Regions from separate parts of the Kitasatospora sp. NPDC058243 genome, predicted to be linked through region 3. Evidence: predicted binding sites of a transcription regulator. Region 3 holds the regulator's gene; each other region holds the start of a gene.

Region 1 (7,427 bases), on a different contig from region 3:
GGGCCCGGCGGGCGGGCCCGGCACCGACCTGCGGGTCGAACCCGGACGCAGCAGCCTGCCGCTCACCCTGCAGACCGGTGCGACGCTGCTGGTGACCCCCGCGACCCTGGACCGGCTCGCCCCCGGCGCGGCCGTCACCACGGTCTGGATCAGCCCGGGCGCGGGCGAGGACCGGTCGACCGCCCGCCGGGCGCTGGACCGGGCGCTCGCCGATCACCCGGAGGTGGCCGTCACCGACACCGGCGCGCAGGCGGAGACGCTGCGGTTGCTGCTGGACCGGATGACGACCGTCAGCATGGCCCTGCTGTCCTTCTCGGTCGCCATCGCCGGGCTCGGCGTCGCGGCCACCCTGATGCTCAGCGTCAGCGAACGCGCCCGCGAGATCGGCATGCTGCGCGCCATCGGGATGTCCCGGCGGCAGCTGCGCCGGATGCTCACCCTGGAGGCGGTGCTGCTGTCGCTGGCCGGGGCGTTGGCCGGCACCGGACTGGGCGTCGGCTACGGCTGGGCGGCCGCGCGTTCGCTCACCTCCACGGTGGGGACGGTCGGCGGCCCGCCGGTGGTGCTGGTGCTGGCCGCACTCGGGCTGACCGTCCTGACCGGGCTCGCCGCCGCCGTCCTGCCAGCCCGTCGGGTCGGCCGGATGACCGTGGTGGACGCGATGCGGACCGCCTGACCGGCCAGCGCACCCGGCTCGGAGCGGCCGGGCCACCCGGCCTGCCCGGAGCGGCCGGGCACGGAGGTCGACCGGCTCAGGCCAGGGCGAAGAGCGCGCGCGGGGCAGTCGGGCGGGCGCTGGCGGCGGCCAGGTCGGCGAGCATGGTCTCGCTCTCCCGGGCGGCGCGCAGGACGGCCGGGTCGAGGTCGACGACGACGAGTTCGCGCCGGTCCTCGCCCGCCTCGGCGAGCAGCCGGCCGTCCGGGGCCCACACCGCGCTGCCACCGCAGGTGTGCCAACCGCCGGTGTGGCCGATGTGGTTGGCGAGCACCGTGTAGAGGGTGTTGTCGAGCGCGCGGGCGGGGAACCAGGTGCGGGACTCGTGGTGGCCGTGGCCGACGCTGAACAGCGCGCCGACCAGGTAGGCGTGGCAGCCGTCGAGCGCGGCGGCGCGGGCGTGCTCGGGGAAGCCCGAGTCGTAGCAGACGCCGAGGCCGAGCCGCCAGCCGTCCAGCTCCAGGGTGCAACCGGCCGCCCCGGGGCGGTAGTAGTCGCGTTCGGCCTTGAACAGGTGCTGCTTGTCGTAGCGGGTGACGAGGCCGCCGTCCGGGCCGAGGACGAAGGCGGAGACCCGCAGCTCGTCGCCCACCTGCGCGGCGGCGCCGACGATCGCGGCGGTGCCGGTCTCGCGGCAGGCCTCGGCGATCGGCGCGAGGCGCGGATCGCCGGGCTGGACGGCGCACTTGAGCGGGTCGGTGCGGATCAGCTCGGGCTCGTAGCCGGAGAGGAACTTCTCGGCGAACAGCACCAGGCGGGCGCCGGCCGCGGCGGCCTCGCGGACCAACTCGGCGGCCTGGGCGGCGTTGGCGGGTATGTCGCCGGCCACGGCCTGGGCCTGGACGGTGGCGATCCGCAGTGGGCGCTCGGGGTGACGGACGGCGGCGGCGGGGACCGGGTCGGGAGACATGGCCGTCACGCTAGCGGACGGCTTCGGGCAGCCCCGGACGGCCCTGTACCGGCCCTGGGCGGCCCCGGACGACCGCACGCGGATGCCGGTGGTCTCAGTGGACGGCCTCGTCCGGGTGGTCGGTGGCGGCGTCGCCCAGCGGGTCGGTGCCACGCGGCGACCGGACCGACGGCACGGTGATCCGCTGGACCCTCGGCCGGGTGCGCCAGTTGACCCGCCGTACGTCGCGGGCCAGCGCGCCCGGTCGCCAGAGTTCGACGACGGCGGTCACGGCGCCCAGCACGAACCCGGCGGCCAGCCAGCCGGCGACCACGTCGCTCGGCCAGTGGACCCCGAGGGCGATCCTGGTCCAGCCGATGGTCAGCACCGTCGCCGCCGCCACCGCGCAGGCGGCGATCCGTCCGCGTCGACGGACCCGGTACCAGACCAGGCCGACCAGCACCGCGCAGGTGATCGCCGAGGCCATGGCGTGCCCGGAGGGGAAGGCCGGGCCGCCGGCGTGCGAGACCGGGTCGGCGAAGGAGGGGCGTTGGCGGCCGACGGCCAGCTTCAGCGCCCACTGGCCGCCCCAGCCGACCAGGGTCTGGGCGGCCACCCAGCCGGCCAGGACCCGGGCGCCGATCAGCCACAGCCAGACGGCCGCGATGCCGAGCAGGGTGCGCATCGTGACCGTGCCGCCGATGTCGGAGAGCGTCTGCACCGAGGCGGTCCAGATCCGGTGCTGCCGGGCGAAGGTGTGCAGTTCGCCGATCCAGCTCTGGTCGAGCTGTTCCAGCGGATGCCAGTGCCGGGTCACCAGGGCGGCCAGGAGGCCGAACAGCGCGGCACAGACCACCGCGAGCGCCGAATCCCGCAGGAGGCGGCGGTGACGCGCAGTGACGGTGGTCGAGCTGTTGGTCAGGTGCATGGCTGACACCTTCCCAGTGTCCCGGGCCGATCAGGACCACGGGTGATAGCGATTCGGCATCGTTTGTGGGGAGAACCTGCGTGCGCCGGGGGCGGGCGCCGGCGGAAGGCGCCGGCGGAAGGCGGGGGCGCGCGGGAACGCGCGTGCCCGTTCGCGGGTTTCACCCTGTACGGCGGCCGGCGGGGCGGCGGGCGCGTGTGCGGGGCGTGACGGAAGCGCTCGGAAGCAGTTGCGGAAACGGCACCTAAGGTGCTCGACCGGTCACCCGGTGTCCATAACCGGGGTGAAAACCGGCAGGATACTGCATCGCGGGGAAGAATCTGAGTAACTTGGGAATGTTGTCCGGATTCTGTTCGTTGGATCGTTACGTGTGAGCCCCGCGGGGCCCCCATTTCTTGCCCTCTAGGGGGGCAGGCAGGCAGACCTCGGCAATTCCAGCAAAGGGAGCAAGCATGGCCACCCGTGCCGTCGTTCGCGACAGGGCCGACCGGACTCGCGCGGCCCGCCCGACCAACCTTGAGGCCGACCGCGACCTGGTCGGCATGTACCTCGACGAGATCGCCAGGACACCCCTGCTCGATGCCGCCGAGGAGGTCGAGCTCTCACTGCGGATCGAGGCCGGCGTGTACGCCCAGCACCTGCTGGCGGAGGGCGTGTTCCCCGACGGCGTGAAGCGCGAGGAGCTGGAGGCGATAGCCGAGGACGCCGAGCGCGCCAAGGACGTCTTCATCCGCTCGAACCTCCGGCTCGTGGTGGCGGTCGCCCGCCGGTACCCGCGCAGCGGCCTTCCGCTGCTGGACCTCATCCAGGAGGGCAACGCCGGCCTGGTGCGCGCCGTCGAGAAGTTCGACTACGCCAAGGGTTTCAAGTTCTCCACCTATGCCACCTGGTGGATCCGGCAGGCGATCACCCGGTCGATCGCCGACCAGTCCCGCACCATCCGGCTGCCCGTGCACCTGGTCGAGGAGCTGGGGCGGATCCGGCGGGTGCAGCGGGAGAAGTCCAAGGAGCTGGGCCGGGAGGCCGAGCCGGCCGAGATCGCGGCCGAGCTGGACACCACCGAGGCCCGGATCAAGGACGTGCTGGATTGGGCCCGCGACCCGGTCAGCCTCAACATGGCGGTCGACGACGAGGGCGAGACCCAGTTCGGCGACCTGGTCGAGGACACCGGGGCGACGTCCCCCGAGGACGCCGTGATGGTCATGCTCCGCCGCGAGGAGCTGGACGGCCTGATCGGGCGGCTGGACGACCGCACGGCCTCGATCATCCGCTCCCGCTACGGGATGGAGGACGGCCGCGAGCGCACCCTCACCGAGGTGGGCAAGCAGCACGGCCTCACCCGCGAGCGGATCCGCCAGATCGAGAAGCACGCGCTGGCCGAGCTGAAGAAGATCGCCGACCACGCGGGCTTCGAGGCCGCCTGAGAACCCGAGCAACTGCCTGCGGCTCCATCCCCGCCCCGGGCCCTGGTGCGGAGCACTCCGCACCAGGGCCCGGGGTGTGTCACGGGGCTCTTAGGCTGGAGGGACAGGACGATCCGGACGGCAGTCGACGGGAAGCGGAAGTGAGCAGGGTGAGCGAGCAGGGGCAGGCGCGGGAGCAGGAGCAGGGACAGGGGGAGCAGCAGGGACGGGAGCAGCGGCCGGCGGCGCCGAAGGCCCGGCTGGTCTTCCGGGACCCGCTGGACCAGCAGTCCCGGGACGACACCGACACCGGCTGGGGTGAGCGCCCCGGGGCGGGGGAGAGCGGTGGGCGGGGACTGGACTGGTACCTGAGCCAGCGCCCGCCGCACCACGGGGACTGAGGAGCGGTGCTCAGCGCTGCGGGGCGACCAGCGCGTCGCGGATCTCGGTGAGCAGTTGGACCTCCTTGGCCTCGGCCTCCGCCAGCGTCTCGGCGGTGCTCTTCCGCCTGGCGGCCAGCCTGTTCATGGGCACGATCAGGACGAAGTAGACGACGGCCGCCGTGATCAGGAACTGCAGCAGGGCGCTGAGCACCGATCCCCACAGGATGAGGATTCCGGACGTGACCTCGCCGGTGGCGTTCAGCTCGCAGGGCCCCTTGAGGCAGGAACTGTAGGACGCCAGGTCCTTCGTTCCGAAGACGCCGACGATCGGATTGATGACGCCCTTGACGAAGGCGTTGACGATGTTGGTGAAGGCCGCGCCGATGACGACGGCGACGGCGAATTCGACGACGTTTCCACGCAGCAGGAATTGCTTGAAGCCTTTCATGCCGCCGTGAACGACGAAGTCGTTGCCCGGTTACGGGTGATCTTCCGTCGGACCGGATTGACAACCCGTCCGGCCCACCGGGCCGCCCGGCGGCGACGGCAGCCCGGCCCGTGCGGGCCCGACCGCGAGCGCCGCGGCCACCGCGAGCAGCACCAGCGCGGGCACCCCGGCCCGGCGTCGTACGGCGTGCCGCCAGCGGTGCCACCCGCCGGCCCCGCGCCGGATCGGGGGGAAGCGCGGCACCTCCCGCCGGGGCGGCACGGTGGGTGCGGGCAGCGGTACGGAGAGGCTCATGGTCGTCATGGTCACCACCGAGGTCGTGGGGGGCCGCCCCTGTGCGGGCCGGTCGTTCTCCGGCGACCCCTACGATGTGCGCCGCGCGCCGCCCCGGAAAGCCGTTATCCGCAGCCTGTGGACAACTCGGGCCCTGTGGATGAATTCGTACACCCGCACGAGTGCATCCGGCCCGCCCGGGATGACGAACCGGGACGACGAGCCGGGACAGCGCACGGGGGCAGTGAACGGGGACGGCGAACCGGGACGACGAAAGGCCCGCCGCCCCGCGTTCTTCGCGGGGGGGGGGGTACTGTCGATGCGCCGGGCGTCCGGCGCCGAGGTCAGCTCGCGGCCGGAGCCGGGCTGGAGGAGCTGGAAGAGCTCGAAGAACCGGAGGACGAGGACGTCGACGACGTCGAGGGCGACGCCGGGGTCGAGCCGGACGACGCCGCCGAGGAGCTACCGGAGGAGCCTGCGCCCACCGTGCTGCTGGAGGACGAGCGGCTGTCGGTGCGGTAGAAGCCCGAGCCCTTGAACACGACGCCCACGGCCGAGAAGACCTTGCGGAGCCGTCCCTGGCAGTCGGGGCACGTGGTCAGCGCCTCGTCGGTGAACTTCTGCACCGCCTCCAGGCCGTTGCCGCACTCGGTGCACTGGTACTGGTACGTGGGCACTTGTCTTCCTCCTGGCACTCTCGCCTGATGAGTGCTAACGATGGTCAATGATGCGGCATTCCGCTGAATCAGTCCAGCGACTCCGATGTGAGATGAGCCGTGGCCGAGCCGCGCACACTTCTCCACCGCGGCTCCGCGCGGCTTCCACCGCGCGCCGCCCACGGCTTCGCGCGGTGCGCCACCGCGTGCCCGCTCAGCCCTTGGCCGCGCCCACCAGCTGCGCCGCGGTGCCGCGCTCCGGTGCGGCCGCGACGACCTGACCAGGCCCGCCCGGCGCGGTCAGCAGGTGCCGCAGTGATATCAGCGCGATCAGGCCCAGGCCGGCGCCGGCCACCGGCACCAGGAACCCGCTGGACGGCCCGTGGCCGTCGATCAGCTGCCCGGCGATCATCTGGCCGACCGCCAGGCCGAGGCCGATGGCGCCGGTCAGCCAGGTGAACGCCTCGGTCTTGGCGCCGTCCGCGACGAGCGTCTCGACCAGGGTGTAGCCGCTGATCAGGGTCGGCGCGATGGCCAGGCCGCAGACCAGTCCGGCGACGGCGAGCGCGACCAGGTTGGGCATCGCCCACAGCGTCGAGCAGCCCAGCACCAGCAGGGCGTAGCTCATGACCATCCGCTGCTGCACGGACCGCCGCCAGGCGATCACGCCGTACAGCACGCCGGCCACCATCGAGCCGCCGGCGAAGATCCCGTACACGGTGCCGGCGGCGCCGTGCTGCCCGACCGAGTCGGCGAAGGCGTTCACCGAGACCTGCATGCCGCCGAACACGGCGCCCACCCCGAGGAAGGCCCCGGCCAGCAGCCGGACGCCGGGGGAGGCGAGCGCGGAGGCGCGTCGCACGCCGGGCTGGGGCAGTGCCCGGGCGGGCGCGGTGCGCCGCTGGGCGGCGAAGGCCAGACCGCCGACGAGGGTCAGCGTGGCCTCGGCGATCAGCCCGGCCGAGGGGCTGACCGTGGTGGCGACGGCGGTGGCCAGGATCGGGCCGATCACGAAGGTGAACTCGTCCGTCACGGACTCGAAGGCGAACGCGGTGCCCACCTTGGCCGCGGACGAGGCGGACGCGCCGTCCGCGGTGAACTCGGCGATCCAGCGGGCCCGGACCATGGCGCCGATCTGCGGAACGCTCGCGCCGGCCGGGACGGCGGCCAGGAACAGGCTCCAGGCCGGTGCGTGGCCGAGCGCCAGCGCGATCAGCGCGCCGACCGAGGCCGCGTGCACCACGACGGTCGGGACGAGGACGGCGGTCTGGCCGTACCGGTCGGCGAGCCGGCCGGTCTGCGGGCCGATCAGGGCCTGGGCGACGGCGGCGACGGCCGCGACGGTGCTCGCGGTGCCGTACGAGCCGTGGGTGTCCTTGACGAGCAGCAGGATGCCCATGCTGAGCATCGCGTACGGCAGCCGCGCGAGGAATGCCGGTGCCAGGAACGTCCAGGCGCCGGGCGTGCGCAGCAGTGCGCCGTACCCGACCCGCACGGGGGCGGGGGCGTCGACGGCATCGGCGGTGCCGTCGGCGGGGGTGGCGTTGGCGGTGTCACGCGGGGTCGCGGTGTCCGCGGGGTCGTCGACCGTTCGGCGGGCCGTCACGGTCGGTCCTTCCTGCTGCCTGGTAGCGCGGCAGGGCATGGGGTGGCCCCGACGGCGCCGAGAGTCGTCCTCTCGCGCGTCGACCGGGGTAGATACCGGGCCGGCCCGGCGTGGTGGCCGAGGTCC
Region 2 (7,427 bases), on a different contig from region 3:
CAGGCCACGAGCGGACTAGGAGAGCTCCCCCACCGGCGCGACCACCGCACCCTGCTTGCCGCACACCCAGTGCGGCTCCGGCCCCAGCTCCGGCTCCACGCCGAGCGCGTGCGGGTCCCCGTCGGCGGCGCAGGCGGTGCACAGCGGCCAGCGCCCGTACGCCTCCAGCAGCGCGTCCTGGACGTCCTGGGCGACCAGTCCGAGCACGTACTCGGTGCCGTCCGGCCACTGCTCCAGCCACCAGCGGCGGTGCGTCACGGCCTGCTCCACCAAGGAGACGACGGCGGCGTCCGCCACGTCCCGCGCGGTGAGGTCGGCCAGGATCAGCGCCCGCGCGTTGTGCAGCGCGGTCTCGATGTCGTCGGAAGCCATCTGTCCATTCTCCGGTAGAACGCCGTGTGGGCGGCCCCCCGAAGGGGACCGCCCACACGATCAGGAACCAACTGATCCGATCGGTGCGATCAGGATCAGAAGTCCATGTCACCGCCCGGCATGCCGCCGCCGGCGGCCGCAGCGGCCTTCTCCGGCTTGTCGGCGATGACGGCCTCGGTGGTGAGGAACAGCGCCGCGATGGAGGCGGCGTTCTGCAGCGCGGAGCGGGTCACCTTGGCCGGGTCGATGATGCCCTCGGCGATCAGGTCGACGTAGGTGTTGGTGGCCGCGTTCAGGCCGTGACCGGCGGGGAGGTTGCGCACCTTCTCCACCACGACGCCACCCTCCAGGCCGGCGTTGGTCGCGATCTGCTTGATCGGGGCCTCCAGCGCGACCTTGACGATGTTGGCACCGGTGGCCTCGTCGCCCTCCAGCTCCAGCTTGTCGAAGGCGACCGAGGCCTGCAGCAGCGCGACGCCACCACCGGCGACGATGCCCTCCTCGACGGCGGCCTTCGCGTTGCGGACGGCGTCCTCGATGCGGTGCTTGCGCTCCTTGAGCTCCACCTCGGTGGCCGCGCCGGCCTTGATGACGGCCACGCCGCCGGCCAGCTTGGCGAGGCGCTCCTGGAGCTTCTCGCGGTCGTAGTCCGAGTCGCTGTTCTCGATCTCGGCGCGGATCTGGTTCACGCGGCCGGCGACCTGCTCGCTGTCGCCGCCACCGTCGACGATGGTGGTCTCGTCCTTGGTGATGACCACCTTGCGGGCGGTGCCCAGCAGGTCGATGCCGGCGTTCTCCAGCTTGAGGCCGACCTCCTCGGAGATCACGGTGCCACCGGTGAGGATGGCGATGTCGCCGAGCATGGCCTTGCGGCGGTCGCCGAAGCCCGGGGCCTTGACGGCGACGGACTTGAAGGTGCCGCGGATCTTGTTCACGACCAGGGTCGACAGGGCCTCGCCCTCGACGTCCTCGGCGATGATGACGAGCGGCTTGCCGCTCTGCATGACCTTCTCCAGCAGCGGCAGCAGGTCCTTGACCGAGCCGATCTTGGAGTTGGCGATGAGGATGTACGGGTCCTCGAACGTCGCCTCCATGCGCTCCAGGTCGGTCGCGAAGTAGGCGGAGATGTAGCCCTTGTCGAAGCGCATGCCCTCGGTGAGCTCAAGCTCCAGACCGAAGGTGTTGCTCTCCTCGACGGTGATGACGCCTTCCTTGCCGACCTTGTCCATGGCCTCGGCGATGAGCTCGCCGATCTGGGTGTCGGCGGCCGAGATGGAGGCGGTGGAGGCGATCTGCTCCTTGGTCTCCACGTCCTTGGCCTGGGCCAGCAGCTGGTCGGAGACGGCGGCGACGGCCTTCTCGATGCCGCGCTTCAGGGCCATCGGGTTGGCGCCGGCGGCGACGTTGCGCAGACCCTCGCGAACCAGGGCCTGGGCGAGCACGGTGGCGGTGGTGGTGCCGTCACCCGCGACGTCGTCGGTCTTCTTGGCGACCTCCTTGACGAGCTCCGCGCCGATCTTCTCGTAGGGGTCCTCGAGCTCGATCTCCTTGGCGATGGAGACACCGTCGTTGGTGATCGTGGGGGCGCCCCACTTCTTCTCCAGCACGACGTTGCGACCCTTGGGGCCGAGCGTGACCTTCACTGCGTCGGCGAGCTGGTTCATGCCACGCTCAAGGCCGCGGCGAGCTTCCTCATCAAAGGCGATGATCTTGGCCATCAGAAGTGGTCCTCCGGGACACGGTCGACTGCTCGGACCAAGGGGTGCCCGCGACGGACGGCCCTGGTGTGCGGGGGTCCTTTCCCCTACCGCTCCCGGGGGCCTCACCGACCCGGTCCGCTGTCACTCTCACGCTGTGAGTGCTAACGCCAATGATTAGCACTCCGGGTGGTCGAGTGCAAGCCCAATCGCGATCCCGCGAGCCGTCCGGGGCGCTCCCGCCGACCCGCGCAACTCCCCGCCGGGGAACGCCGACGGGCCCGCACGACGCGTGTCGTACGGGCCCGTCGAGAAGCGAGTGGTCACCAGCCGTGGGCCGCGCCGAGCTCCTGGGGTCGGAAGGGGGTCACACCGCGGCGCGGACCATGTCCGCCTGCGGGCCCTTCTGTCCCTGGGAGATCTCGAACTCGACCCGCTGGCCCTCCTCGAGGGTGCGGTAGCCGTCCATCTGGATCGCGCTGTAGTGGACGAAGACGTCCGCACCACCGTCGACCGCGATGAAGCCGTAGCCCTTCTCCGCGTTGAACCACTTGACGGTGCCCTGAGCCATTCCGAACTCCCCTAGTGCTGTGCTGGCCCTTCACGCGCCCGCAGGTCGCGGGCCCGGGTCTGGTTTGAAGGCCGGCCCGGGGAACCCCCCCTGGGCGCAGCCGTGCACGCCGCAGTCCTCCGCCGGGGGTGCCTGACGGCGCCCTGTGAGCGGGTGATTACGTCGACCGCGGCTGAATGTATCCGGATCGACGCCCTCTGCAACAGGGTCAGCTGCGGGGAATTCCGGCACCGCGCCAAGGGGCAGGACGGGCGAAAGCGGGAGGAATTCGGCATTTCACGCCGGACATAGCGGACGGATTACTACAAATCCCCGCGGGAATTCTGACATCTGCCTGACATGTTTCACGGCCCAGGCACCCGACCGGTCTCAGCGGCCGGACGACCGTCCGGCGATTCGCGGGTGAGGATGAGGGGAAGCCCTGTTCCCAACCGAGCCACACTCTACTCCGACTTGACCCCGCCATATTCCCGCCGAAATGCGGCCGGCCGTCCGTGCGTACGGAGAACGGAATTCCGTACGCGCGGACGGCCGGTCGGACGAACGGCTCGGGCGGGGTGCCCGGGTCGGGGCGCGGCTCAGCAGCCGCCGGCCACCGCCGGGATGATCGAGACGCTGGCGCCGGCCGCGATCCCGGTCGCCAGGCCCTCGGCGAAGCGCACGTCGTCGTCGTTCACGTAGACGTTGACGAAACGGCGCAGCTTGCCGGCGTCGTCCAGGATGCGGGCGGCGATCCCCGCGTGGTTCTTCTCCAGGTCGGCGATGACCTCGCCCAGGGTGGCGCCCTCGGCGGCCACCTCGGCGGCGCCGCCGGTGTAGGTGCGCAGGATGGTGGGGATACGGACGTTGGCGCTCATGGTTCTCCTAGCGGGTGCGACCCAGCGGGGTGGGGGGTGTTTCAGGCGGACGCGAGGCCGGCGTCGTGGAAGGACGCCAGGGTCGGGCGGATGACGGCGGTCATCCCGGCCCCGGCGACGGCGTCCAGGGTCTTCAGGCCGTCGCCGGTGTTGATCGCGACGGTCTCCTTGGCCGGGTCCAGCTGGCCGGTCTCCACCAGCTTCTTCAGCACGCCGACGGTCACCCCGCCCGCGGTCTCGGCGAAGACGCCCTCGGTCCGGGCCAGCAGCCGGATCGCGTCCACCACCTCGGCGTCGGTGACGTCCTCGACCGCGCCGCCGGTGCGCCGGGCGATGTCCAGCACGTACGGGCCGTCCGCCGGGTTGCCGATCGCCAGCGACTTGGCGATGGTGTCCGGCTTGACCGGGCGGATCACGTCCTGGCCGGCCTTGAACGCCGCCGATACCGGCGAGCAGCCCGCCGCCTGGGCGCCGAAGACCTTGTACGGCCGGTCCTCGACCAGGCCGAGCCTGATCAGCTCCTGCAGCCCCTTGTCGATCTTGGTCAGCTGGGAGCCGGAGGCGATCGGGATGACGATCTGCTCCGGCAGCCGCCAGCCGAGCTGCTCGCAGATCTCGTACGCCAGCGTCTTGGAGCCCTCGCCGTAGTAGGGGCGCAGGTTGACGTTGACGAAGCCCCAGCCCTCACCGGCCGGATCGCCGATCAGCTCCGAGCAGAAGCGGTTCACGTCGTCGTAGTTGCCCTCGATGCCGACCAGCTCGCCGCCGTACACCCCGGCCATGACGACCTTGCCCTGCTCCAGGTCGTGCGGGATGAACACGCAGGACTTGAAACCGGCCCGGGCGGCCGCCGCGCCCACCGCGCCGGCCAGGTTGCCGGTGGAGGAGCAGGAGAGCGTCGTGAAGCCGAAGGCCCGCGCGGCCTCGATGGCGCAGGCCACCACGCGGTCCTTGAACGAGTGGGTCGGGTTGCCCGAGTCGTCCTTGATGTGCAGCTGCGCGGTGAAGCCCAGCTCGCGGCCCAGGTTGTCCGCCTTGACCAGCGGGGTCCAACCGGGGTTCAGGTTGGGCTTGGTGGCGACGTCGGCCGGGACGGGCAGCAGCGGCGCGTAGCGCCAGATCGAACTCGGGCCGGCCTCGATCCGGCGGCGCAGCGCCTCGGCGCCCTCGCTGCCGAAGTCGTACGCGATCTCCAGCGGGCCGAAGCACTCCAGGCAGGCGAAGCTCGGACCGAGCGGGAAGCGGGTGCCGCACTCCCGACAGGACAGCGCGGTGGCGGGGCCGAGGTCCACGGATGCGGGTGCGACAGTGTCGATAGCCATGATGGCGGAGGCCTCTCTCCTCATCTTCCCCGTGGCACGGTCGCGCCACAGGCCGGAATTGGCACCTGTCCCGCCGGGGCCTGTCGACAGACAGCCGCGCGAGAAGGTTGCCGGGACGTCAACGGGCCGTTCCCTCAGTCCCTCTGGATGAGCTTGTGAAATTGTGGTGGTGCTCAACGGCGACCCCGACGTGCAAAGGTCCGGCCGCTGTACGAAGACTGTATCCGAAGGCGTCAACCCCGAACGGGATCGTCCGCCACGCGAGATGGCGCGTCCCACCGACCCCGCCGAGGAGAGTCCCGTGCCCGCCGAACCGACCCCCGCGCTGCTCCCGCAGGCGGCGTCCTGGCTGCGCCGCCGCTCGTGGAGCGCGGTCGACCGGCCGGTGCACGCCCTGCTGGAGGCCAAGCGCCGGACCGGCCACACGGTCAGCGTGGTGCTGCCCGCACTGGACGAGGAGGCCACCGTCGGCGACATCGTCCGCACCATCCGCCGCGAGCTGATGGAGCGCCTCCCGCTGGTCGACGAACTCGTCGTCATCGACTCCGGCTCGGCCGACGCCACCGCCGCCGTCGCCGCCCGGGCCGGCGCCCGGGTGGAGTACCGCGACGCGATCCTGCCCCGGCTGCCCGCCGTCCCCGGCAAGGGCGAGGTGCTCTGGCGCTCGCTGCTGGTCACCCGCGGCGACATCGTCTGCTTCGTCGACGCCGACCTGCGCGAGTTCGACCCGGCCTTCGTCTCCGGCATCCTCGGCCCGCTGCTCACCGAACCGGACATCCAGCTGGTCAAGGCCATGTACGACCGGCCGCTGGAGACGGAGGGGGCGGTGGTCCCGGCCGGCGGCGGCCGGGTCACCGAACTGGTCGCCCGCCCGCTGCTCAACCTGCACTGGCCGGAACTCGCCGGTTTCGTCCAGCCGCTCGGCGGCGAGTACGCGGCCCGCCGCGCGCTGCTCGAACGGCTTCCCTTCCCCACCGGCTACGGCGTCGAACTCGGCCTGCTGGTCGACGCGCTGGAGACGGTCGGGCTGGACGCCCTGGCCCAGGTGGACGTCGGCGTCCGGCACCACCGGCACCAGGACGGCCAGGCCCTCGGCCGGATGGCCGCCACCATCTACCGCACCGCCCTCGAACGCCTCGACCGCACGCACCGGCTGAAGGCCTCGGCCGACCTCGTCCACCCGCTGCTGACCCAGTTCACCCGCGACCCGCAGAGCCGGGAGTTCACCGCCCACACCCACCCGGTGACCGCCCTGGAACGCCCGCCCATGCACACCGTGCCCGAGTACGCGACCCGACACTGAACACCCACCGAAAGGGTTTGCCGCTCCGGAGCCCAGGCAACGTACCAACCATGGGCGATCTCACGACCGAACGTTCGAGTGCGACCGGCACCGCCCCCGTCCTGGTGGCCTCCAATCGGGGACCGGTGTCGTTCAGCACCGCGGACGACGGCACGCTGACCCTCCGCCGCGGCGGCGGAGGCCTGGTCTCCGGCCTCTCCGCCATCGACGACCCCGACGCCGTCTGGGTCTGCGCCGCCCTCGGCGCCGCCGACCGACAGGCCGCCAGAGAGGCCCCGGACGGCCGCCTCGACCTCGCCGGGCACGACGTGGGCGGCCAGGCCGTCCGCATGCTGGACATCGATCCCGACACCTTCGCCCGCGCCTACAACGGCGTCGCCAACTCCACCCTCTGGTTCGTCCACCACCTGCTCTACGCCACCCCCACCGCCCCCGCCTTCGACGCCGGGTTCCGCACCGAGTGGGCCGCCTACCGCGCCTACAACGCCGCCTTCGCCGAGGCGCTGGCCGCCGAGGCCGCCCCCGGGGCTGCCGTGCTGGTCCAGGACTACCACCTCTCGCTGACCCCGGCACTGCTCCGCGCCGCCCGCCCCGACCTGCGGATCGGCCACTTCTCGCACACCCCGTGGGCCCCGCCCGAGTACTACCGGCTGCTGCCCGACGACGTCGCCGAGGCCGTCCTCACCGGCATCCTGGGCGCCGACCGGGCCGGCTTCCTGACCCGCCGCTGGGCGCTGGCCTTCGCCGACTGCTGCGCCGACCTGCTCGGTGCCGAGGTCGACCGGGACGCCATGACCGTCACCCACGCCGGCCGCACCACCCGGCTCGGCGTCCACGCGCTCGGCGCCGACGCCGACTTCCTGCGCGAACGCTCCCACCGCCCGGACGTCGACGAACGCCTCGCCGCCCTCCGCGAGGCCGTCGGCGGGCGCCGCACCATCGTCCGGGTCGACCGCACCGAGCTGAGCAAGAACATCGTCCGCGGCCTCCAGGCCTACCGGCACCTGCTGCGCACCCGCCCCGAATGGCACGACCGGGTGGTGCACATCGCCTTCGCCTACCCCTCGCGCACCGACCTCGCCGAGTACCGCGCCTACACCGCCCAGGTCCAACGGCTCGCCGAGGACATCAACGCCGAGTTCGCCACCCCCGCCTGGCAGCCGCTGATCCTGCACGTCGACGACGACTTCCCGCGCTCCCTGGCCGCCTACCGGCTCGCCGACGTGGCCCTGGTCAACCCGATCCGGGACGGCATGAACCTGGTCGCCAAGGAGGTTCCGGTGGTGTCCGACCACGGCTGCGCCC
Region 3 (7,427 bases):
CGATGACCGCCATCGATGATCGGATGACCGGGATCTTCGAGAACCTGGAGGTGCCGGAAGGCGTCAAGGCCGAGCTCATCAGGGGGGAAATCGTGATGACGGCGGGGCCGGATCTGGTCCACAACCTCATCGTCGAGTGCATCGTGGATCAGGTCCCGCGGGCTCTCTGGCATCGGTTGCAGACCCAGGACCTGGCCTTCGCGCACGAGGCCAGCGAGCCGCAGCCGGATCTGGTGGTGATCGAGCGGGGCGCGGTGGAAGCCCCCGGACGGTTGGTCCCGGCGCCTGCGGTGACCATGGTCGTCGAGGTGGTGTCGAAGACCAGCGCCTATCGCGACTACCACGTCAAGCGGGAGATGTACGCGGGCGGGACGATCAAGGCCTATCTGATCGTCGACCCCTTCAAGGGCGAGTGTCTGCTGCTCACCGAACCCGACACCGCTACCGCGTCGGGCGTCCCGGACTACGCGGTCGGGCAGCCCTTCAAGTTCGGCGACCCCGTCCGGGTCGACGTCCTGGGCGTGACGCTGGACACAGGTGAGTTCGGAACGCTCTGACAGTCACTCCGGAATCGTCACGAAGTCGATCAACTCCTCGACCTTTCCCAGTAGTTCCGGATCCAGGTCCTTGTAGCTGTCCACCGTGGAGAGGATCCGCTTCCAGGCGGCGGGGGTGTTCACCGGCCAGCCGAGGCGGCGGCAGACGCCCTCCTTCCACTCCTCGCCGCGCGGGACGGCGGGCCAGCCGGGGATGCCGACGGAGGCGGGCTTCACGGCCTGCCAGATGTCGATGTAGGGGTGGCCGACGACCAGGACGGCGTCGCCGGTGACCTGGGCGGCGATGCGGTGCTCCTTGGTGCCGGGGAGCAGGTGGTCGACCAGGACGCCGAGGCGCCGGCCCGGGCCGGGGGCGAAGTCGGCGACGATCGCGGGCAGGTCGTCCACGCCCTCCAGGTACTCGACGACCACGCCCTCGATCCGCAGGTCGTCGCCCCAGACCCGCTCGACCAGTTCGGCGTCGTGCCGGCCCTCGACGTAGATCCGCGACTCGCGGGCGACCCGGGCCCGGGCACCGGGGACGGCGACCGAGCCGGAGGCGGTGCGGGCCGGCGTGCGGGAGGGAGCGGGGCCGGCCGGGCGCACCAGGGTGACCGTCCGGCCCTCCAGCAGGAAGCCGCGCGGCACCAGCGGGAACACCCGGAGCTTGCCGAAGCGGTCCTCCAGGGTGACGGTGAAGCCCTCGGCGGTCTTCTCGCAGCGCACCACCGCGCCGCAGAAGCCGGTGGCGGCCTCCTCCACCACCAGGTCCCGTTCGGCGGTCACCTCCGGGGCGGGCTGCTGCTTCTTCCACGGCGGGGTCAGGTCGGGTCCGTACTGGCGGCTGTGCATGAAAGCGACTATACGGACGGACCGTCAGAGGCCCGGCGCGCCCCAGACCGGGAACCAGCGGCTGAGGTCCTTCTCCAGCCGCAGGTCGTTCCCGAGCGTCGCGTTGACCTGGAGCTCCAGCGGGCTGTTGCGCCGCTCCCCGCCGCCGGGCATCGGGGCGAAGGGGTAGAAGGTGCCGCGCTTGTAGAGGTAGACCAGGGCCAGCGACTGCCCGTCCGGGTTGCGGAAGCCGACCAGCGAGCAGAGCAGCTGCGGCCCGAAGCCGTTCGCCTCCAGCTCGCTGTTGACCGCGTGCAGGTCGTTGACCAGGTCCGGCAGTTCCTCGGGGGTGTGCCGGGCGAGCAGCCAGGAGTAGCCGTAGCCGTCCTTGGAGGCCTCGACCGGGACGCCGCCGCGCTCGGTGTCGGCGTCGAGCAGCGCCCGCACCTGTTGTTCGACCTGGCCGAAGGCCGCGCCCTCGACGGCGGCGAAGCAGACCGAGCCGAGCCCGGTGGGGGTGAACCCGGCCGCGGCCTCCAGGGTGAGGGCGGCGGACGGGACGCCGAACAGCTGGTCGAGGTCGGGCTTGACGGGCTTGGTGCGCCCGAACAGGGTGTCCAGGATTCCCACGGCGGTCCTTTCGGGGGAGGGAGTCGGGAGGAGCCAGGAGGGGGGCGGGAGGGCCGCAGGGGGCCGGGGCCTCAGCGGCCGAGCTGCTCGGAGATCTTCGCCAGCTCCGCGAGCCGCTTCTCCAGCGTCGGGTGGGTGGAGAACAGCTGCGAGGCGGTCTCCCGGGCGCTCAGCGCGGGGGCGAAGTAGAAGGCGTTGTAGGGCTGCGCCTGGCGCAGGTCCTTGCTGGGGATGGCGGCGATCTGGCCGGTGACCTTGGTGAGCGCGGAGGCGAGGGCGCTGGGCCGGCCGGTGAGCTGGGCGGCGGCGCGGTCGGCGGCGAGTTCCCGGTAGCGGGACAGGAGCCGGGTGAGCAGGAAGCTGATGGCGTAGACGACCATCGACACCAGCGGGATGATCAGGGCGACGATGGCCGCGTTCTGGTCGTTGTTGTTGCGGTTGCCGCCCATGAACCCGCCGTACATGGCGATCCGGGTCATGGCCCCGGCGAGGACGCCGAGGAAGCCGGCGATGGTCATCACCGCGACGTCCCGGTGGGCGACGTGGGACAGTTCGTGGGCGAGGACGCCCTCCAGTTCCTCGGGCTCCAGCCGGCGCAGCAGGCCGGTGGTGACGCACACCACGGCGTTCTGCGGGTTGCGGCCGGTGGCGAAGGCGTTCGGCATGTCGTTGTCGGCGACCGCCACCCGGGGTTTGGGCATGTCGGCCAGCGCGCAGAGCCGGTCGATGGTGCCGTGCAGTTGCGGGTACTGCTCAGGGGTCACCTGGTGGGCGCCCATCGCCCGTTCGGTGATCTTGTCGCTGAACCAGAACTGGGCCACGAACAGCCCGCCGGAGATCAGGACGATCAGTGGCCAGGCGCCGCGCAGCAGCACGATCAGCAGACCGGTGAAACCGACGTACAGCAGCCCGATCACGAACATCGTCACGACCATGCGGCCGGTCAGGCCGCGGTCGGGCGCGAAACGGGTGTGCTGGCCCGAGCTCGACATTGCTTGCTCCTCCATTCGCCGTCGTCTTCGATGCTGCCACCCGGACGGCCCTGCGGCACCACCCCCGCGCCGGGAACTGCGGGCAGGATCACTCCGGCCGGGCCGTTCCTGCCGTTGGGCCCGGGCCTTACACTGGCAGGTACGGTTTTGGCACTCGCAGGTTCAGAGTGCCAAAGCGGGTGCCGGAGCCGGGATCCTCCCGGAGCGGGCAGCAGCATGCGTGACACGAACGGACAACGTGCGAAGACGGAGGTGTGTGCCCCATGGCCGGTGAGGTTCGCCAGCTGGACGACCGCAAGCTCGCCGTGCTCCGCGCGATCGTCCAGGACTATGTGGGCACCGAGGAGCCGGTCGGCTCCAAGGCCCTGGTGGAGCGGCACAACCTCGGAGTCTCCCCGGCGACCGTGCGCAACGACATGGCGGCGCTGGAGGAGGAGGGCTACATCCACCAGCCGCACACCAGCGCCGGGCGCATCCCCACCGACAAGGGGTACCGCCTGTTCGTCGACAAGCTCGCCGAGGTCAAGCCGATGAGCGCCCCCGAGCGCCGGGCGATCCGGCACTTCCTGGACGGCGCCGTCGACCTGGACGACGTGGTCATGCGGACGGTGCGGCTGCTCGCCCAGCTCACCCGGCAGGTCGCGGTGGTGCAGTACCCCTCGCTGTCGCGGTCCACCGTCCGGCACATCGAGCTGGTGGCGCTGGCCCCGACCAAGGTGATGCTGGTCCTGATCACCAACACCGGCCGGGTCGAGCAGCGGATGGTCGACTGCCCGGGCCCGGTCGGCGAGACGGTCCTGGCGGACCTGCGGGCCCGGATCAACGCGCGGGCCGTCGGCCAGCGGCTGCCGGACGTGCCGGGGTTCCTGGAGGAGCTCCCGGCGGGTTTCGAGCCGCCGGACCGCCCGACCGTCAGCACGGTCCTGGCGACGCTGTTCGAAGCGCTCGCCGAGCAGAACGAGGAGCGGATCATGCTGGCCGGCACGGCCAACCTGACCCGCTTCGGGCACGACTTCCCCCTGACCATCCAGCCGGTGCTGGAAGCCCTGGAGGAGCAGGTCGTCCTGCTCCGCCTCCTGGGTGAGACGGCGGACGCCGCGATGACGGTCCGGATCGGGCGGGAGATCGCCTACGAGGGGCTGAATTCCACCTCGGTGGTGTCGGTCGGTTACGGTTCGGGCGACGAGAGCGTGGCCAAACTGGGTGTGATCGGTCCGACCCGGATGGACTATCCGGGCACAATGGGGGCGGTGCGTGCGGTGGCGCGGTACGTGGGCCAGATTCTGGCCGAGTCGTAGCACAGGCCGCCGTCGGAACCTCTGACGGCGGTGTCCAGTCGCAGCACTACTACAGGCGGAACAAGCGGAGCATTTGGTGGCCACGGACTACTACGCGGTACTCGGCGTCCGACGGGATGCGGGGCAGGACGAGATCAAGAAGGCCTTCCGACGCCTGGCACGCGAACTGCACCCGGACGTCAACCCGGACCCGAAGACGCAGGAGCGGTTCAAGGAGATCAACGCCGCTTACGAGGTGCTCTCCGACCCGCAGAAGCGCCAGGTCTACGACCTCGGCGGTGACCCGCTCTCGCCGGGCGGCGGGGGCGCGGGCGGCTTCGGCGCGGGGGCGGCCGGCTTCGGCTTCTCCGACATCATGGACGCCTTCTTCGGCGCCGCGGCCGGCCAGCGCGGCCCGCGCTCGCGCACCCGCCGCGGCCAGGACGCCATGATCCGGCTGGAGATCACCCTGGAGGAGGCCGCCTTCGGCACCACCAAGGAACTCCAGGTCGACACGGCCGTCACCTGCACCACGTGCAGCGGTGAGGGCGCGGCCCCCGGCACCTCCGCGCAGACCTGCGACATGTGTCGCGGCAGGGGCGAGGTCTCCCAGGTCACCCGGTCGTTCCTGGGCCAGGTCATGACCTCCCGGCCCTGCCCGCAGTGCCAGGGCTTCGGCACCGTCGTGCCGACCCCGTGCCCGGAGTGCGCCGGCGACGGCCGGGTCCGCGCCCGGCGCACCCTGACCGTCAAGATCCCGGCCGGTGTCGACAACGGCACCCGGATCCAGCTGGCCGGCGAGGGCGAGGTCGGCCCCGGCGGCGGCCCGGCCGGCGACCTGTACGTCGAGATCGCCGAGACCACCCACACCGTCTTCCAGCGGCGCGGGGACGATCTGCACTGCACCGTCACCATCCCGATGACGGCCGCGTCCCTCGGCACCCAGGTGCCGCTGCAGACCCTGGACGGGCTGGAGGAGCTCGACATCCGGCCCGGCACCCAGTCCGGCCAGTCGATCCCGCTGCACGGCCGCGGCATCACGCACCTGCGCGGCGGCGGCCGAGGCGACCTGATAGTGCATGTCGAGGTGCAGACGCCCACCAAGCTCGACCCCGAGCAGGAGGAGCTGCTGCGCCGGCTCGCGGTGCTGCGCGGCGAGGAGCGGCCGTCCGGCCAGTTCGCGCCGGGCCAGCAGGGCCTGTTCTCGCGCCTCAAGGACGCGTTCAACGGCCGCTAGGCCCTAGGGCGTGTCTGACAATTCCCGCCGGGCGCGCGACGCCGGGCATCCCGCCTGACCGCACCGGCGAAACATCCAAGTACGACCCAGTACGAGGACGCTTCGCCGGCACGCCCAGCCGGGCGCCCAACGCCGCGCGCTGATCCGCCGCGAATTGTCAGACACGCCCTAGCCCGGGCCCGCCAGGCCCTGGCCGTCCGCGCGGGGGTGCCGGGTTCCGCCCGGCGCCCCTTTCGCGTTCCCGATCCGCCCCACCCCCCGGAGGTTCCCCGCATGACCGCCCCCGTCTTCGTCGTCGAGACCGAGCGGATCGCCGCCGCCGCGCCCGGCTCCGTGGTGCGCCTCGACGGGCCGGAGGGGCGGCACGCGGCCGCGGTGAAGCGGCTGGCGGCGGGCGAGGCGGTGACCCTCGCCGACGGGCTGGGCCTCGGGGTGGACGGGACGGTCGCCGCGGTGCTCGGCAAGGACGCGATCGACGTCACGGTGGCCGCCGTCCGCCGGGAGCCCGAGCCGGCGCCGCGGATCGTCGTCGTCCAGGCGCTGCCCAAGGGCGACCGCGGCGAGCTCGCGGTGGAGACCATGACCGAGGTCGGCGTGGACGTGATCGTCCCGTGGGCCGCCTCGCGCTGCATCACTCAGTGGAAGGGCGAGCGGGGTGCCAAGGCGCTCGCCAAGTGGCGGGCCACCGCCCGGGAGGCCGGCAAGCAGTCCCGCCGGCTGCGCTTCCCCGAGGTGCGCGAGCCGGCGACCACCCGGCAGCTGGCGCCGCTGCTGGCCCAGGCCGCGTTCGCCGCCGTGCTGCACGAGGAGGGCGCCGAGCCGCTGGCGCTGGCCGCGCTGCCCGCGGCCGGGGACGTGGTGCTGGTGGTCGGCCCGGAGGGCGGGGTCTCCCCGGAGGAGCTGGCCGCGTTCGCCGAGGCGGGCGCCGGGCCGTACCGGCTGGGCCCCTCGGTGCTGCGCACCTCCACCGCCGGGGTGGCCGCCGGCGCCCTGCTGCTGGGGCGCACCGGCCGCTGGTCGTAGCCGGCCCGCCCGTGCGGTCGGAGTCTGCCCGAACCGGCCCGCGCCGTGCGCGCGCGTGCCTACGCTGACCGCGTGACGGAACCCCTGAGCACCTCTGCGGGCGCCTACCTGCGCCACCCCCATCTGCACGGTGACCTGGTCACCTTCGTCGCCGAGGACGACGTCTGGCTGGCCCCGCTGGACGGTGGCCGGGCCTGGCGGCTGACGGCCGATCACCTGCCCGTCCGGCACCCCCGGTTCGCCCCCGACGGGCGGCACATCGCCTTCACCTCCACCCGGGACGGCGCGCCCGAGGTGCACGTGGTGCCGGTGGACGGCGGGCCGTCCCGGCGGCTCACCCACTGGGGCAGCGAGCAGACCGAGGTGCGGGGCTGGACGGCCGACGGGCGCCCGATCGCCCTCACCACCGCCGGTGAGGCGACCCTGCGCCGCAGCTGGGCGCACGCCGTGCCGCTGGACGGCGGCGAGTCGGTGCGGCTGCCGTACGGGCCGGTCGGCGGGCTCGCCTTCGAGCCGGGCGGCGACCGCGTGCTGCTGGGCACCGTCAACAACCGCGAGCCGGCCTGGTGGAAGCGCTACCGGGGCGGCCGGGCGGGCAAGTTGTGGATCGGGCGGGACGAATTCGTCCGCGTCCACGAGGAGTTGGACGGCCAGCTCGACTCGCCGCTGTGGGTGGGGGAGCGGATCGCCTTCCTCTCCGACCACGAGGGCGTCGGCGAGCTCTACTCCAGCCTCCCGGACGGCTCCGACCTGCGCCGCCACACCACCGACCCGGACGGCTTCTACGCCCGCAACGCCGGCACCGACGGCACCCGGGCGGTGTTCCACCGGGCCGGCGACGTCTGGCTGCTGGACGACCTGGCGGGAGCCGCGCCCCGCCGCCTCGACATCCGGCTGGCCG

The links. The regulator HrcA, encoded in region 3, represses chaperone genes, less so after heat shock. The targets are predictions, from matches to a motif close to TTNGCACTCNGNNNNNCNGAGTGCNAA.
Region 1: ACFVX9_RS30695 (FmdB family zinc ribbon protein) is a predicted target of HrcA. The motif match lies at 5,728-5,754, and genes of this name have one in related genera.
Region 2: groL (chaperonin GroEL) is a predicted target of HrcA. The motif match lies at 2,247-2,273, and genes of this name have one in related genera.

What each region holds. Positions count from the first base shown of each region.
Region 1 covers NZ_JBHVWW010000061.1:45,108-52,534, forward strand. The annotation lists gene ACFVX9_RS30660 (ABC transporter permease) at 1-676, shown strand, start outside; gene ACFVX9_RS30665 (carbon-nitrogen hydrolase family protein) at 753-1,625, opposite strand; gene ACFVX9_RS30670 (phosphatase PAP2 family protein) at 1,720-2,532, opposite strand; gene ACFVX9_RS30675 (sigma-70 family RNA polymerase sigma factor) at 2,985-3,956, shown strand; gene ACFVX9_RS30680 (hypothetical protein) at 4,097-4,336, shown strand; gene mscL (large conductance mechanosensitive channel protein MscL) at 4,347-4,766, opposite strand; gene ACFVX9_RS30690 (hypothetical protein) at 4,797-5,060, opposite strand; gene ACFVX9_RS30695 (FmdB family zinc ribbon protein) at 5,384-5,716, opposite strand; gene ACFVX9_RS30700 (MFS transporter) at 5,910-7,301, opposite strand.
Region 2 covers NZ_JBHVWW010000053.1:4,500-11,926, reverse strand. The annotation lists gene ACFVX9_RS28125 (hypothetical protein) at 16-372, opposite strand; gene groL (chaperonin GroEL) at 468-2,090, opposite strand; gene ACFVX9_RS28115 (cold-shock protein) at 2,437-2,640, opposite strand; gene ACFVX9_RS28110 (MoaD/ThiS family protein) at 3,219-3,497, opposite strand; gene thrC (threonine synthase) at 3,539-4,819, opposite strand; SAM riboswitch class I at 4,837-4,973, opposite strand; gene ACFVX9_RS28100 (glucosyl-3-phosphoglycerate synthase) at 5,121-6,122, shown strand; gene ACFVX9_RS28095 (trehalose-6-phosphate synthase) at 6,173-7,427, shown strand, end outside.
Region 3 covers NZ_JBHVWW010000003.1:27,906-35,332, forward strand. The annotation lists gene ACFVX9_RS03145 (Uma2 family endonuclease) at 3-557, shown strand; gene ACFVX9_RS03150 (DUF3097 domain-containing protein) at 561-1,388, opposite strand; gene ACFVX9_RS03155 (hypothetical protein) at 1,413-1,997, opposite strand; gene htpX (zinc metalloprotease HtpX) at 2,069-2,989, opposite strand; gene hrcA (heat-inducible transcriptional repressor HrcA) at 3,253-4,287, shown strand; gene dnaJ (molecular chaperone DnaJ) at 4,364-5,503, shown strand; gene ACFVX9_RS03175 (16S rRNA (uracil(1498)-N(3))-methyltransferase) at 5,777-6,526, shown strand; gene ACFVX9_RS03180 (PDZ domain-containing protein) at 6,599-7,427, shown strand, end outside.